DNA from 4 places in the Delftia sp. HK171 genome. Region 4 is predicted to be linked to each of the others. Evidence: predicted binding sites of a transcription regulator. Region 4 holds the regulator's gene; each other region holds the start of a gene.

Region 1 (3,609 bases), 2.6 Mb from region 4:
CCTCGCAGTGGCGGGCCATGCATCCGGCCTACTTCTGGGGCTGCGGCCTGCTGTTTGCGGTCTACGAGATCTGCCTGTCGCTGGCGATTGGCCTGGCGCAGGACCGCGCCCAGGCACTGGAGCTGGGGCTGATCAATTACCTGTGGCCCAGCCTGACCATCGTCTTGGCCGTGCTGCTGCGCCAGCAGAATGCGCGCTGGTGGCTGTGGCCTGGCGTGCTGCTGTGCCTGTGGGGGCTGACGCGCGTGCTGGGCGGCGACTCGCTGCAACTGCGGGGCATGGCGGACCACATGCTGTCCAACCCGCTGGCGTATGGACTCGCTTTTGGCGCGGCCCTGCTGTGGCCCTGCTATTCGCTGGCTGCGCGGCGCTGGGGCGGTGGCCACAATGCCGTGGGCCTTTTCCTGATATGGACCGCGCTGGCGTTGTGGATCAAATGGCTGTGGCTGGGCGGTGAAGGCGGCATGCAATGGTCGGGCACCGTGGTGCTTCAATTGCTGGCCGTGGGCGGGCTCACCGCCCTGGGCTACAGCTGCTGGGAGCACGGCATACAGCACGGGCATCTGGCCGTGATGGCTGCAGCGTCGTACTTCACGCCCGTGTTCTCGGCGCTGCTGGCCAGTGCCTGGCTGCAGGTGCAGCCGGGCTGGGGCTTCTGGCAGGGCGTGGTGCTGGTGACCGTGGGGTCGCTGGTGTGCTGGGGTGCGACCCGGCGCGCAGACTAGCCTTCGTCCTCTGCTCCTGCATCCCAGTCTTCGCTGCGGCCCCGCAGCACCTTGCTCGCAATTTCTCCTCCAAAACCGCGCGCAGCCAGAAAGCGCATCTGCTTGAGTCGTTCCTGCGGTGTGGCCGGTGGTGCGTCGAAGCGCTGGCGCCATACGGCAAGGGCGCGCTGCAGTTCGGTGGCACGCAGTTGCTCTGCGGCGGCGCGCACCAGGCCGTCGTCCAGTCCCTTGTTGCGCAACTCCTGCACCACGCGTGCCGTGCCAAAGCGCGCGGCCTTGCGGTGCAGCACGGACTCGGCCACGCGCTGGGCACTGATGAAGCCGCGCTGCTCCAGCGCGTCGAGCATGGCGCCCAGGTCTTCGCCTTCCTCCACATGGGGGGCGAGCTTGCGTTCCAGCTCCAGCCGTGAATGTTCGCGCTGGCCCAGCAGCTTGAGCGCCCGGCCCTTGAGCGACAGCTTGGCGAATCCCATGCGGCAATGTCTCCTGAATCGTCCCGAATAAAAAAGGCCCCCACGCTCCCCTTGCTGCGCAAGGTCCGCTGCCCCCAAGGGGGCCGCTTTTTTGCCTTGGGGCGTCCCGGCGATAAAAAAGGCGCAGACGTGAGCCTGCGCCAAGATGGCAAACACAGTGTGTGCAGGCGCGGCGGCGCCTGCAGTGAGGGGTCAGGCCGCTCAGGCTTCGATCACGCCGTCCTTGTCGGCCTTGGCCTTGCCCGCCTTGGCGGCCTTGGCTTCGGGGGCATCGCCACCGGCCGTGGGCAGCAGGGCGATGCCCAGGCTGTCGCGCACCTTGTTCTCGATCTCCACGGCCAGGCCGCTGTTCTCGCGCAGGAATTCGCGGGCGTTGTCGCGGCCCTGGCCGATCTTCTCGCCGTTGTAGGCATACCAGGCGCCCGACTTGTCGAGGATCTTGGCGTTGACGCCCATGTCCAGGATTTCACCTTCGCGCGAGATGCCTTCGCCGAAGAGGATGTCGAACTCGGCGGTCTTGAACGGAGGCGAGACCTTGTTCTTGACGACCTTGACCTTGGTCTCGTTGCCGATGGCCTCGTCGCCCTTCTTGATGGTGCCGGTGCGGCGGATGTCCAAGCGGACCGAGGCGTAGAACTTCAACGCATTGCCGCCCGTGGTGGTTTCGGGGCTGCCGAACATCACGCCGATCTTCATGCGGATCTGGTTGATGAAGATGACCATGCAGTTGGTCTTCTTGATGGTGGCTGTCAGCTTGCGCAGCGCCTGGCTCATCAGACGGGCCTGCAGGCCGGGCAGCTGGTCGCCCATCTCGCCTTCGATTTCGGCCCGGGGTGTGAGGGCGGCCACCGAGTCCACGACGATCATGTCCACGGCGCCCGAGCGCACCAGGCTGTCCACGATTTCCAGGGCCTGCTCGCCGGTATCGGGCTGGCTGATCAGCACTTCGTTGAGGTTCACGCCCAGCTTCTGGGCGTAGCTGGTGTCCAGTGCGTGCTCGGCGTCGATGAAGGCGCAGGTGCCGCCCTGCTTTTGCATTTCGGCGATGACCTGCAGCGTCAGCGTGGTCTTGCCCGAGGATTCAGGGCCGTAGATCTCGATCACGCGGCCACGGGGCAGGCCGCCAACGCCCAGGGCGATGTCCAAGCCCAGCGAGCCGGTGGAGACGACCTGGATGTCCTGGATGGCTTCGCCTTCACCCAGGCGCATGATCGTGCCCTTGCCGAACTGCTTTTCGATCTGGGCGAGTGCGGCCTGCAGGGCCTTGGCTTTTTCACTGTTGGCGGTGGTGACGGCGGTGTTCATGCGGACTCCTGGGTTGGCTGGGGTTTTAGCTCTGTATTTGCATTCAGGCTGGATGCTTGAACAGTAGTTTATGGGCTTGTTGGTTTGTTTTGTTGGTGTTTTTAGTCAGTTTTCCTGACTTGTTGGATTTGCCTCCACAATGCATCCATGAGTGAGTTTTCCCCCGTCACGCCGCCCGCCGATGCCTGGCGCCAGACCCACCTGGGCCGCCTGCTCGGCCATGCCATGCGGCGGTTCGACGCGCGTGTGCTGCAGCTCATGGCGCGCGATGTGGAGGTGCCGCTGGCGCTGTCCAATCTTGCGGCGCGCGACAAGGTGGGTGCGGCCCACATCCACATCACGCGTCATCTGTCGCTGGCTGGCGACAGGCTCACCGACCTGGCCGAGCGCGCTGGCATGACCAAGCAGTCCATGGGCGACCTGGTGGCCCAGTGCGAGGCATGGGGCCTGGTCACGCGCGAAAGCGACGAGCGCGATGCGCGCGCACGCCGCATCCGCTTCACGCCTGCGGGCCTGGCATGGCTGCAGGCTTTCCATGACGCCGTGTCCCAGGCCGAGGCAGAGTTCCGCGAGGAAGTCGGCGACGACATCGCCACCGTGGTGGCGCTGGGGCTGGAGGCCTATGCGGGCGGCGGCTCACTCGGGTAAGGTCCCTGCCCGTGGGGCGGGGCGCATCCTAGAATCCTAGGAATCAAAGGCGCGCATTTCCAACATCCAGAGCGCGTCTGTATTTCAGGAGACAACCCCATGCGCATTCTGATTGCCGAAGACGACCAGGTCCTGGCCGATGGTCTGTTGCGCAGCCTGCGCGGCTCGGGCGCCGTGGTCAGCCATGTGGCCAACGGCAGCGAGGCCGATACCGCGCTGATGACCAGCAGCGAGTTCGACCTGCTCATCCTGGACCTGGGCCTGCCCAAGATGCACGGGCTCGAAGTGCTCAAGAAGCTGCGCGGCCGGGGCGATGCGCTGCCGGTGCTCATCCTCACGGCGGCCGACAGCGTGGAAGAGCGCGTGCAGGGGCTGGACTACGGCGCCGACGACTACATGGCCAAGCCGTTTGCGCTGTCCGAGCTGGAGGCGCGTGTGCGCGCGCTCACGCGGCGCGG
Region 2 (3,609 bases), 2.6 Mb from region 4:
CGGCGATGGCCGGGTCCGCATGGTGCTGGGCCCCTGGACGCATGGCGAACGCAGCGTCCCGCATGCGGGCGATGTGGATTTCGGGCCCGATGCGGTGCTCGACGGCGCACTGGCCGACGACTACGTGGCCATGCGCCTGGCCTGGTTCGACCACTGGCTCAAAGGCCGGCCCATGCCCGCGCGCCAGCAAGCCGCCGTGCGCTACTTCCGCATGGGCGGCGGATCGGGCGCGCGCACGGCCCAGGGCCGGCTGGACCACGGCGGGGCCTGGCGCAGCGCCGACCACTGGCCCGTGCCCGGCACGCAGCCCACGGCCTGGCACCTGCACGCCGACGGCAGGCTTGCCCGCGAGCCCGCGCCGCAGCCCGGTGTGCGCAGCTACCGCTTCGACCCGGCCTGCCCCGTGCCCACCCTGGGCGGCTCCATCACCTCGGGCGAGCCGCTGATGTTCGCGGGTGCCTACGACCAGGTCACGCACGAGAGCACCTTCGCCGCCCGCCCACCCTACGGCCCGCTGGCCGCGCGCGGCGACGTGCTGGTGTTCCAGACCGAGCCGCTGCAGCAAGACCTGGAGGTCACGGGCACCATCACCATCGAGTTGCAGGTGTCCTCGTCCGCGCCCGACACGGACTTCACCGCCAAGCTCATCGACCAGTACCCGCCCAGCGCCGACCATCCGCAGGGCTATGCGATGAACATCACCGACGGCATCCTGCGCTGCCGCTACCGCAACTCATGGGAGCAGCCCGAGCTGATGACGCCCGGCGAGGTGGTCTCCATCACCATCGAGCCCATGCCCACCTCCAACCTGTTCCGCAAGGGCCACCGCATCCGCCTGGACATCTCCAGCAGCAACTTCCCGCGCTTCGACGTGAACCCCAACACCGGCGCGCCCGAGGGCAGTGCGGGGCCAAGGCAGGTGGCGGTCAACAGCGTGCATCTGGGCGGCTGCCATGCCTCGCGCATCGTGCTGCCGGTGGTGGCGGTCTAGTCGGGGAACACGCGCGTTTGGCAGTCTGGCATGTTCTGCAATTTGGTTGTACCATGCAACCAAATTGCGAAGGAACATCGCCATGGACATGCAGCAGCGTCAGTTGGAACTGGCCGGCCCCCTGCCGGCCCTTGCACCATCGGGGCGGCTCCGGGGGCGTGTCTGCCTGGTGGTGGGCGCCACCAGCGGCATAGGCCGGGCCACCGCCTTGCGCATGGCCGAGGAGGGCGCCGCCGCCGTGGTGGTCACGGGGCGCCGCCGTGAGCTGGGCCTGCAGCTGGAGCAGGAAATCCGGCAGCGGGGGGCGGACGGCCTTTTCCTGGCCTGCGATGCAACGCGGCAGGAGGACATGGCGGCGGTGGTGGAGCAGGCCGTGGCGCGCTTCGGGCGGCTGGACGCGGCCTTCAACAATGCAGGCTTCCAGGAGCGGCGCGCCGCGCTGGCCGAGCAGGATGATGCGGTCTTTTCCCAGGTCTTCGATACGAATGTGCGTGCGGTCTTCCACGCCATGCGCCATGAACTGGCGGCCATGCTGGCCACGGGCGGCGGCACCATCGTGAACAACACCAGCGTCAGCGGCATACGCAATCCCAACCCGGGCCTGTCGCTGTACGGCGCCTCCAAGGCGGCGGCCCTGTCGCTGACCCGCGCCGCCGCCATGGAGTACGCGCCGCGCGGCATCCGCATCAATGCCGTTGCCCCTGGCCGCGTGGTCACGGACATGATGCTGGGCTCGGGCATTGCCGACATGCATGCCGTGGCGGCGGGCCTGCCGCTGCGGCGCATGGGCCATCCGCAGGAGGTGGCCACGGCCGTCGTCTGGCTGATGTCGGACGAGGCGGCTTTTGTGGTCGGGCACTGCCTGGCGACCGATGGCGGCTTCCTGGCCGGATGAGCCTGCCCGGGGCAAGTCCGTTGCGCGAAGTGAGCACTACCGGGTTTGATATGATGACTGTATAAAGATACAGTTTTCGAGCGGCCTGGCTGCCCGATCTGCCAGGCCCATGCTCCCTCCCCACCGCTTCTACTACCTGCACAACTTCCAGCGCGCGCTGGACTGGATTGGCCAGCGTTACGGCGATCTGCTGGACGCGCCCGAGCAGGCATTCCTCACCCGTTTCACGCAGCTGCCCCAGCCCTCGCAGGCGCTGATGGTGCGTTTGCTGATGCGGCGCGGGCCGTGGTTTCGGGCCGGCAAGCTGGTGTATGAAGAGATTCCCGGCATTGCCGAGGCAGCCGCGCCCCTGCTGGAGCTGGGCTGGCTGGACGCGGACCACCCCATGGCGCTGGAGGAGCTGTTTGCGCTGCACACCAAGCCCGAGCTGCTGCAGCTGTTCGCAGGCGCACCCGTTCACTCAGGCCTGCGCAAGGCCGAGCTTTTGCAGGCCCTGCAGCCCCTGCATGAGGCGCCCAGGCCCTATGCGCAATGGCAGCCCCAGGGCGCCGCAGCCGGCGAAGCCGCCTGGCGCGTGATGGTGGGCGCGCTGTGCGAGCGCTTTCGGCTGATGTTCTTCGGCAATCTCTACCAGGACTGGTCGGAATTCGTGCTGGCCGACCTGGGCGTGTTCCGCTACGAGGCCGTGGCCTTCGATGCGGCGTCGCGGGCCTTCCAGTCGCGTGCCGATGTCGATGGCTACCTGGCCCTGCAGGCCTGCCGCGCGGCGCTGGATGAGGGCGTGGAGATGGATGCGCTGCTGCAGCAGGTGGCCGGCTGCGCCAGCGGCAATGCCTGGCTGGAGCAGCGCCGCGCCAAGGTGCTGCTGCGCATAGGCCAGGCCTGCGAGCGCATGCAGGACTGGGAGCGTGCCGAGCAGGCCTATGCGCAAAGCCGCTACCCCGGCGCCCGCCACCGGCGCATGCGCGTGTACGAGCGCATGGAGCGCTTTGCCGATGCCATGGCGCTGGCCCAGGCCGCCCAGGCCCAGCCCGAGAGCGACGAGGAACTGCAGCGCGTGGCGCGCATGCTGCCGCGCCTGCGCCGCAGCCTGGGGCAGGGCGCGCGCGGGCGTGCGGCGGCGCTGGCGCCCGTGGTGGCGCAGATGCGCATGGACGTGGAGCTGGAACTGCCGGCGCGGCCCAGCTCCGTCGAGTACGTGCTGCGCGACCACTGGCACAGCGACGCCGCGCCGGTGTTCTACGTGGAGAACGCGCTCATCAACTCGCTGTTCGGCCTGCTGTGCTGGCCGGCCATCTTCGCGCCGCTGCCGGGCGCTTTCTTCCACCCGTTCCAGAGCGGCCCGGCCGACCTGTCCGCACCCGACTTCGTGCAGCGCCGCGCAGCCTTGTTCGAGGAATGCCTGGCGCATCTGGACGATGGCAGCTGGCGCGAGGTCATCGTGCAGCGCCATGCCGACAAGCAGGGCCTGCAGTCGCCCTTCGTGTTCTGGGGCACGCTGAGCGCGCCGCTGCTGGCGCTGGCGCTGGACTGCATTCCGGCCGCCCACCTCAAGCTGTTCTTTGCGCGGCTGCTGCGCGACGTGCAGGCCAACCGCACGGGCTTTCCCGATCTGGTGCGTTTCTGGCCGGCCGAGCGCCGTTACGAACTGGTCGAGGCCAAGGCCCCCGGCGACAAGCTGCAGGACAACCAGATCCGCTGGCTGCAGTACTGTGCCGAGCAC
Region 3 (3,609 bases), 1.7 Mb from region 4:
CGCGCTCGTCCACGAAGGCCCAGAGATCGGCATGCGCCGGCCGCGCCAGCCCCCACAGCGCCAGGGCCAGGCCCAGCGCCGCCAGCGCGCGCACCCCGGCGCCGCGCGCCAGGTGCGGGCGGTGCTTCAGGGCGGCACGGAGCACAGTCATGGGTCAGATATCGACTTCAATGGCGTCGCCATGGAGCTCCATGAGCTCGCGGCGCGCTGCGGCCTCGCCCTTGCCCATGAGCTTGGTGACGACCTGCTCGGCCGCCGCGAAGTCCAGGTTCATGAACTGCACGGGCAGCAGGCGGCGCGTGTCGGGGTTGAGCGTGGTCTCCCACAGCTGCTCCGCATTCATCTCGCCCAGGCCCTTGAAGCGGCTGATCTGGCATTTCTCGCGCGGCACGCCGTCCTTGGCCGATTTGTCCAGGATGGCGGTCAGCTCGCCCTCGTCCAGCGCGTACATCTTGGCCGCAGGCTTCTTGCCGCGCGCAGGCACGTCCACACGGAACAGCGGCGGCAGCGCCACATGGATGTGGCCGGCCTCGATGAGCTTGGGGAAATGGCGGAAGAACAGCGTCAGCAGCAGCACCTGGATGTGCGAGCCGTCCACGTCGGCATCCGAAAGAATGCAGACCTTGCCGTAGCGCAGGCCCGACAGGTCGGGCGTGTCGTTGGGGCCATGCGGGTCCACGCCGATGGCCACCGAGATGTCATGGATTTCGTTGTTGGCGAACAGCCGGTCGCGGTCCACCTCCCAGGTGTTGAGCACCTTGCCGCGCAGGGGCAGCACGGCCTGGGTTTCCTTGTTGCGGCCCATCTTGGCGCTGCCGCCGGCCGAGTCGCCCTCGACCAGGAAGACCTCGTTCAGGCTCAGGTCGCGGCTTTCGCAATCGGTGAGCTTGCCCGGCAGCACGGCCACGCCCGAGCCCTTGCGCTTTTCGACCTTCTGGCCCGCCTTCTGGCGGGTCTGCGCGGCCTTGATGGCGATCTCGGCCAGCTTGCGGCCCCATTCCACGTGCTCGTTGAGCCACAGCTCCAGCGCGGGGCGCACATAGCCGCTGACCAGGCGCACGGCATCGCGCGAGTTCAGGCGCTCCTTGATCTGGCCCTGGAACTGCGGGTCCAGCACCTTGGCGTTGAGCACATAGCTGGCACGCGCAAAGACGTCGTCCGGCATGAGCTTGACGCCCTTGGGCAGCAGCGAGTGCATCTCGATGAAGGCCTTGACCGCCTGGAACAGGCCGTCGCGCAGGCCGCTGTCATGCGTGCCGCCGGCGGTGGTCGGGATCAGGTTGACATAGCTTTCGCGCAGCGGTGCGCCGTCCTCGGTAAAGGCCACGCACCAGGCGGCGCCCTCGCCTTCGGCAAAGCTGTCGTGGTGGCGGTCGGCAAAGCCCTCGCCCTCGAACAGAGGGATGACCGCCTCGCCATGCAGGCTTTGCTGCAGGTAGTCGCGCAGGCCGCCCTTGAACTGCCAGGTCTGGGTGTCGCGCGTCTTCTCGTTGACCAGGGTCACCGACACGCCTGGCATGAGCACGGCCTTGCTGCGCAGCAGATGCACCAGCTCGCCCATGGGCAACTGGGGCGATTCGAAATAGCGGGCATCGGGCCACACGCGCACGGTCGTGCCCTGCTTGCGTTCGCCAGCGGCCAGCGGCCGCGACTGCAGGGGCTCGACCACGTCACCGCCCGAGAAGGCGATGGTGGCCACCTTGCCCTCGCGGTGGATGCAGGCCTCAAGGCGCGTGGCCAGCGCATTCGTGACCGAGACGCCCACGCCGTGCAGGCCGCCCGAGAAGCTGTAGGCGCCGCCCTTGCCCTTGTCGAACTTGCCGCCCGCATGCAGCCGGGTGAAGACCAGCTCCACCACGGGCGCCTTTTCCTCGGGATGCATGCCGAAGGGGATGCCCCGGCCGTCGTCTTCGACGCTGTAGGAGCCGTCGGAATGCAGGGTGAAGCGGATTTTCTTGCCGAAGCCGGCCAGTGCCTCGTCGGCCGCGTTGTCGATCACCTCCTGCAGCACGTGCAGGGGGTTGTCGGTGCGCGTGTACATGCCGGGACGCTGCTTGACGGGCTCAAGGCCCTTGAGCACGCGTATCGAGCCTTCGGAGTATTCGCTGGCGGAAGTGGGAGATGGTTTGACTGCCATGGGGGCGGATTGTAGTGCGCGGCCCGGCTCAGTGCTGGATGCATTCACAGTCATTGACATTGACTATCCCGAAAAAGCCGCTGCCATCAAGGGCCGCGCTGGCGCATGGGCGACCCAAGCGGCACAGCGCAAAACCCGGAGTTTCGCTAAAGTTTGCCGCATGCAAAAAAACAACCAACCCATGTCCATGGTGCAGATACTGCTGTGCGGGGGCGCAGTCGTGACGCTGTCCATGGGAATCCGCCACGGCTTCGGCCTGTGGCTGCAGCCCATCACCCAGGAGATGGGCTGGACGCGCGAGTCCTTCGCGCTGGCCATCGCCATCCAGAACCTGTCCTGGGGCGTGCTCGGCATCTTCGGCGGCATGCTGGCCGACCGCTTCGGCGCCTTCCGCGTGCTCCTGGTGGGCGCGCTGCTGTATGCGCTGGGCCTGGCCGGCATGGCCATGGCGCCCACGACAACCTGGTTCGCCCTGACGGCCGGCGTGGTGATCGGCGCAGCCCAGGCAGGCACCACCTATGCCGTGATCTACGGTGTGCTGGGCCGCCAGATTCCCGTGGCGCGGCGCAGCTGGGCCATGGGCGTGACGGCGGCGGCGGGCTCCTTCGGCCAGTTCTTCATGGTGCCCGTGGAAGGCAGCCTGATCTCGAACTTCGGCTGGTCCAACGCCCTGCTGCTGCTGTCGCTGTGCGCGCTGATGATCATTCCGCTGGCCTTCGGCCTGCGCGAGCCGGGCTTCCAGCCCGGCAACGCCCGTCCCGTGCGCGACCAGAGCGCGGGCCAGGCCGTCGCCGAAGCGCTGCGCACGCCCAGCTTCGTGCTGCTGACGGCCGGCTACTTCGTCTGCGGCTTCCAGGTGATGTTCATCGGCGTACACATGCCCAGCTACCTCAAGGACTACGGCCTGGCGCCGCAGGTGGCCAGCATCTCGCTGGCGCTGGTGGGGCTGTTCAACATCGTTGGCACCTACGTGGCCGGCAACCTGGGCCAGCGCCTGCCCAAGCGCTACCTGCTGTCCACCATCTACTTCACGCGCTCGGTGGTGATCGTGCTCTTCCTGCTGGCGCCGCTGACGCCCTGGTCGGTCTACATCTTCTCTGCCGCCATGGGCCTGCTGTGGCTGTCCACCGTGCCGCTGACCAATGCCACCGTGGCCCAGATCTTCGGCGTGCAGCATCTGTCCATGTTGAGCGGCATGGTGTTCTTCAGCCACCAGGTGGGCAGCTTCCTGGGCGTCTGGCTGGGCGGCTATCTCTATGACCACACGGGCAGCTACCAGGTGGTCTGGTACCTGGCCATCGGCCTGGGCGTGGCCGCCGGCCTGCTGAACCTGCCCATACGCGAAGCCCCCGTGGCACGGTTGCGCGCAGCCCAGGCCGCTGCCTGACATGACGACATCCATGACCACATCCACCAGGCCCCGCCCACGCATCCTGCGCAGGCTGGCGCTGTGGGCCGCCGTGCTGCTGGTG
Region 4 (3,609 bases):
TTGTTGGGCGCACCCGGCGCCGGCAAAGGCACGCAAGCCGCTTTCATCTGCCAGAAGTACGGCATCCCCCAGATTTCCACCGGTGACATGCTGCGTGCCGCCGTCAAGGCCGGAACGCCCCTGGGCCAGCAGGCCAAGGCCGTGATGGACGCCGGCCAACTGGTCAGCGACGACCTGATCATCAATCTGGTCAAGGAACGCATCGCCCAGGCCGATTGCGCCAACGGCTTCCTGTTTGATGGATTTCCCCGCACCATTCCCCAGGCAGACGCCATGAAGGCCGCTGGCGTGAAGCTGGACTACGTGCTGGAGATCGACGTGCCCTTCGACGCAATCATCGAGCGCATGAGCGGCCGCCGTTCCCACCCCGCCTCGGGCCGCACCTACCACGTCAAGTTCAATCCACCCAAGGTCGAAGGCCAGGACGACGTGACCGGCGAGCCGCTGGTGCAGCGCGAAGACGACAAGGAAGAAACCGTCAAGAAGCGCCTGGACGTCTACAGCAGCCAGACCCGCCCCCTGGTGGACTACTACCGCGCATGGGCCGAAAAGGAAGCCGCAGCGGCGCCCAAGTACCGCGCCATCAGCGGCCTGGGCTCGGTCGAGGACATCACCCAACGCGCACTGGCTGCACTGGCTGAGTGATGCAGGCCATGTGCCGCAACGAAAAAAGCACCCGCCGGGTGCTTTTTTGTTGACCGCCAGCAACTGAAGAAATGCCGGCGTCGCCGCAGGCTCAATCGCGCAGCTGCACTGCCAGCGCCAGCATCATCGCAATCCGTGCCTTTGCCACGGGCAGCTGCGCCAGATCGGCCTCTGCCGGGTTGGTCCCAAGGCCGGAGGCCACGGGCAGGCCTTCGGCACAGCGCGTGCCCCGCCAGATCCAGACGCCCTTGTCGCGGGCACGCTGCAAGGCTGCTTCCATGCCTTCGTGAACCGTCGCATTGCCCGTGCCAGCCACGACGATGCCACGCACGCCTGCCGCCACCAGCGCATCCACACCGCTGGCACGCGCCAAGGCGCCGCTGAACACCACCTCGACCCAGGGCAGCTCATCCAGCGCCAGCAGATCAGATGACATGGTCGCAGGCACCATGGCCCCCGTGGACGGCGCGGCGGGGGAGGACGGCACATCGGGCACCAGCCAGCGCACACGCCCTTCCTCCACCAACGCCTGCGGCCCGCCTTCCACGGAGCGCATTGCCTGCAGCCGGTAGGGATGGACCTTCTGCACCTGGGCTGCCGCATGCACCTCGCCGCCCGCCACCACCCATACGCCGCTGCGCCCGCCGCTGGCAGCCACGGTCACGGCATCGCGCAGATTCTGCGGGCCGTCTGCCAACAGGGCCGTGGCCGGGCGCATGGCGCAGGTCAACACGATGGGTTTGGTGGCCGGCAGCAGGCTGTGCAGCAGCCAGGCCGTCTCTTCCAGCGTGTCCGTTCCATGCGTGATCACCACGGCACGTGTGTCCGCATCCTCCAGTGCCTGCATGCAGGCGCGCAGCAACGCGCGCCACACGGGCCAGTCCATATCCTTGCTGTCCACCTGCGCGATCTGCTGCGTCTGCACGGGTCCCAGCGCCTGCTGCTCCAGGTCCGGCACGGCCTCCAGCAGCGACTGCACCGTGATCTGCCCGGCCTTGTACCCCACGCCCTGCGACTGCGAATCCGCCCGGCCGGCGATGGTCCCGCCCGTGCCCAGAATCACCAACTTTGACTGCCCCACTTGCACCTCTTGGAAAACTGGTTAAAAATACAGATACTGTATAAATCATCAGATGGCCTCCCAGCCTGCCATCTGCCCTCAAGGACCGGACGCACGCCATGCTCGACCATCCCAAGCTCACCGCCCGCCAGCAACAGATCCTGGACCTGATCCAGGCCGCCATCTCCCGCACGGGTGCGCCTCCCACCCGCGCGGAAATCGCCAACACGCTGGGCTTCAAGTCCGCCAACGCAGCCGAAGAACACCTGCAGGCCCTGGCCCGCAAAGGTGTGATCGAACTGGTCAGCGGCACCTCGCGCGGCATTCGCCTGCGTACCGACACCGTGCGCAACATCAATGCCGCGCGCGGCACCAGCTTCGGACTGCCGCTGTCGGCCCTGGCACCGCTGATGCTGCCCCTGGTGGGCCGCGTTGCGGCGGGCTCGCCCATTCTCGCCCAGGAACATATCGACCAAACCTATTCCGTCGAGCCCAGCCTGTTCCAGACGCGCCCCGACTATCTGCTGCGCGTGCGCGGCATGTCCATGCGCGACGCGGGCATCATGGACGGTGACCTGCTGGCCGTGCAGTCCGCACACGAAGCCCGCAACGGCCAGATCGTCGTGGCGCGCCTGGGTGATGAAGTCACCGTCAAGCGCCTGCGCCGCACCACGCAGGGCGTGGAACTTCTGCCGGAAAACCCCGATTACCCGGTGATTCGCGTCGCCCCCGAAGAGGCCTTTGCCATTGAAGGCCTGGCCGTGGGGCTGATCCGCAACAGCATGTCCATGTAAGCCGGACTGGCGGCCCTTCTCCGGCCGCCTCACCCCATTTCACGCACCGCCCAGGTGGTAGGCGCGAAGCCTTGGAGCTTCGCCCTGGGCGGAGCTTTGCCCGCAAACCGCAATCCTGCCTGTGTCCATGCCTCTTTGAAACACGCCAACAGGAGTCGTCACATGGGATTCGCTCTGCCAACACTGTCTTCTTTTTCCTTCCTGCGCCTGGCACATGGCATCCGCCTGACTGCGACCGCCATGGAGTCGGCCATGCCTCTTGCACAAGCCCCTGCGTGCCAGCCATTACCTGCTGCAGCACCCGAGCCCGCCAACGTGATCTCTTTCAGCAAGGCACGCCGGCGCAGCCAGCAGCGCCGCGGCAAGGCCGCACGCGCTGCAGACCATGGAGATGCCCAGCTGATCCTGCCCTTGCTGCCGACGCAGCCCGCCCTGCAATCCGCACCTGAGCAGCCTTCAGGCCTGCGCATCATCCAGCGGTCGCCGCAGGAGCAGCCGGAATGCCTGTTCATCTCCGGGCGCATGGCTGATGTCTGCGCTGCGCTGGAGCGCATGGAGGCGCATGGCGGACCGGCAGCCAACTGAGGCCCGATGCAAGGTGTGCGACACACCTTGCACGACACAAACCTGGGCGGCGCGGACCGCGTGCCGCACGAGGAATCGGCCTGCGCAAAGCTGATACAGGCTGGCGGACACCACCACCCTGTAGCGCACATGCAACAAGTGGATGCCCTCTTTGCGGGAGGGGCGCCGGCCTGAAAGATAATTGATAAGCATTCTTATTATCTTTTGCAGCAGCGATTGCCACTGCGCCCGCCTCCTCCGCCCCAGCCTTCTCAGTGCACAGCCTCTACCAGAACCACCATCCCTGGCTGGAAAGCCTGCTGCGCAAACGCCTGGGCAACCGTGACGATGCCGCCGACCTGGCCCAGGACACCTTTGTGCGCCTGCTGCGCTCGCCCCTGCCGCAGCAGGACATCCGCGAACCCAGGCGCTACCTGGCCACCATCGCCCGGGGCCTGGTCGCCGACCTGTTTCGCCGCCGCACGCTGGAGCAGTCCTATCTGGACTATCTGGCCCAGTTGCCGCAATCGCTGGCGCCTTCGCCCG

Evidence for each region. Region 4 encodes LexA, which represses DNA repair genes until DNA is damaged. Its sites were predicted from a motif close to ACTGTATNNNNATACAGT; they were not measured.
Region 1: recA (recombinase RecA) is a predicted target of LexA. The motif match lies at 2,534-2,551, and genes of this name have one in related genera.
Region 2: BO996_RS27665 (VRR-NUC domain-containing protein) is a predicted target of LexA. The motif match lies at 1,943-1,960, and genes of this name have one in related genera.
Region 3: BO996_RS23805 (DNA topoisomerase IV subunit B) is a predicted target of LexA. The motif match lies at 2,171-2,188, and genes of this name have one in related genera.

What each region holds. Positions count from the first base shown of each region.
Region 1 covers NZ_CP018101.1:989,632-993,240, forward strand. The annotation lists gene yddG (aromatic amino acid DMT transporter YddG) at 1-725, shown strand, start outside; gene recX (recombination regulator RecX) at 722-1,198, opposite strand; gene recA (recombinase RecA) at 1,400-2,503, opposite strand; gene BO996_RS04495 (MarR family winged helix-turn-helix transcriptional regulator) at 2,651-3,151, shown strand; gene BO996_RS04500 (response regulator) at 3,251-3,609, shown strand, end outside.
Region 2 covers NZ_CP018101.1:6,188,737-6,192,345, reverse strand. The annotation lists gene BO996_RS27675 (CocE/NonD family hydrolase) at 1-991, shown strand, start outside; gene BO996_RS27670 (SDR family NAD(P)-dependent oxidoreductase) at 1,074-1,886, shown strand; gene BO996_RS27665 (VRR-NUC domain-containing protein) at 1,996-3,609, shown strand, end outside.
Region 3 covers NZ_CP018101.1:5,332,677-5,336,285, forward strand. The annotation lists gene BO996_RS23800 (lytic transglycosylase domain-containing protein) at 1-151, opposite strand, end outside; gene BO996_RS23805 (DNA topoisomerase IV subunit B) at 155-2,137, opposite strand; gene BO996_RS23810 (MFS transporter) at 2,298-3,524, shown strand; gene BO996_RS29500 (hypothetical protein) at 3,538-3,609, shown strand, end outside.
Region 4 covers NZ_CP018101.1:3,612,532-3,616,140, reverse strand. The annotation lists gene adk (adenylate kinase) at 1-645, shown strand, start outside; gene BO996_RS16320 (asparaginase) at 737-1,726, opposite strand; gene lexA (transcriptional repressor LexA) at 1,825-2,499, shown strand; gene BO996_RS16310 (hypothetical protein) at 2,662-3,084, shown strand; gene BO996_RS16305 (sigma-70 family RNA polymerase sigma factor) at 3,339-3,609, shown strand, end outside.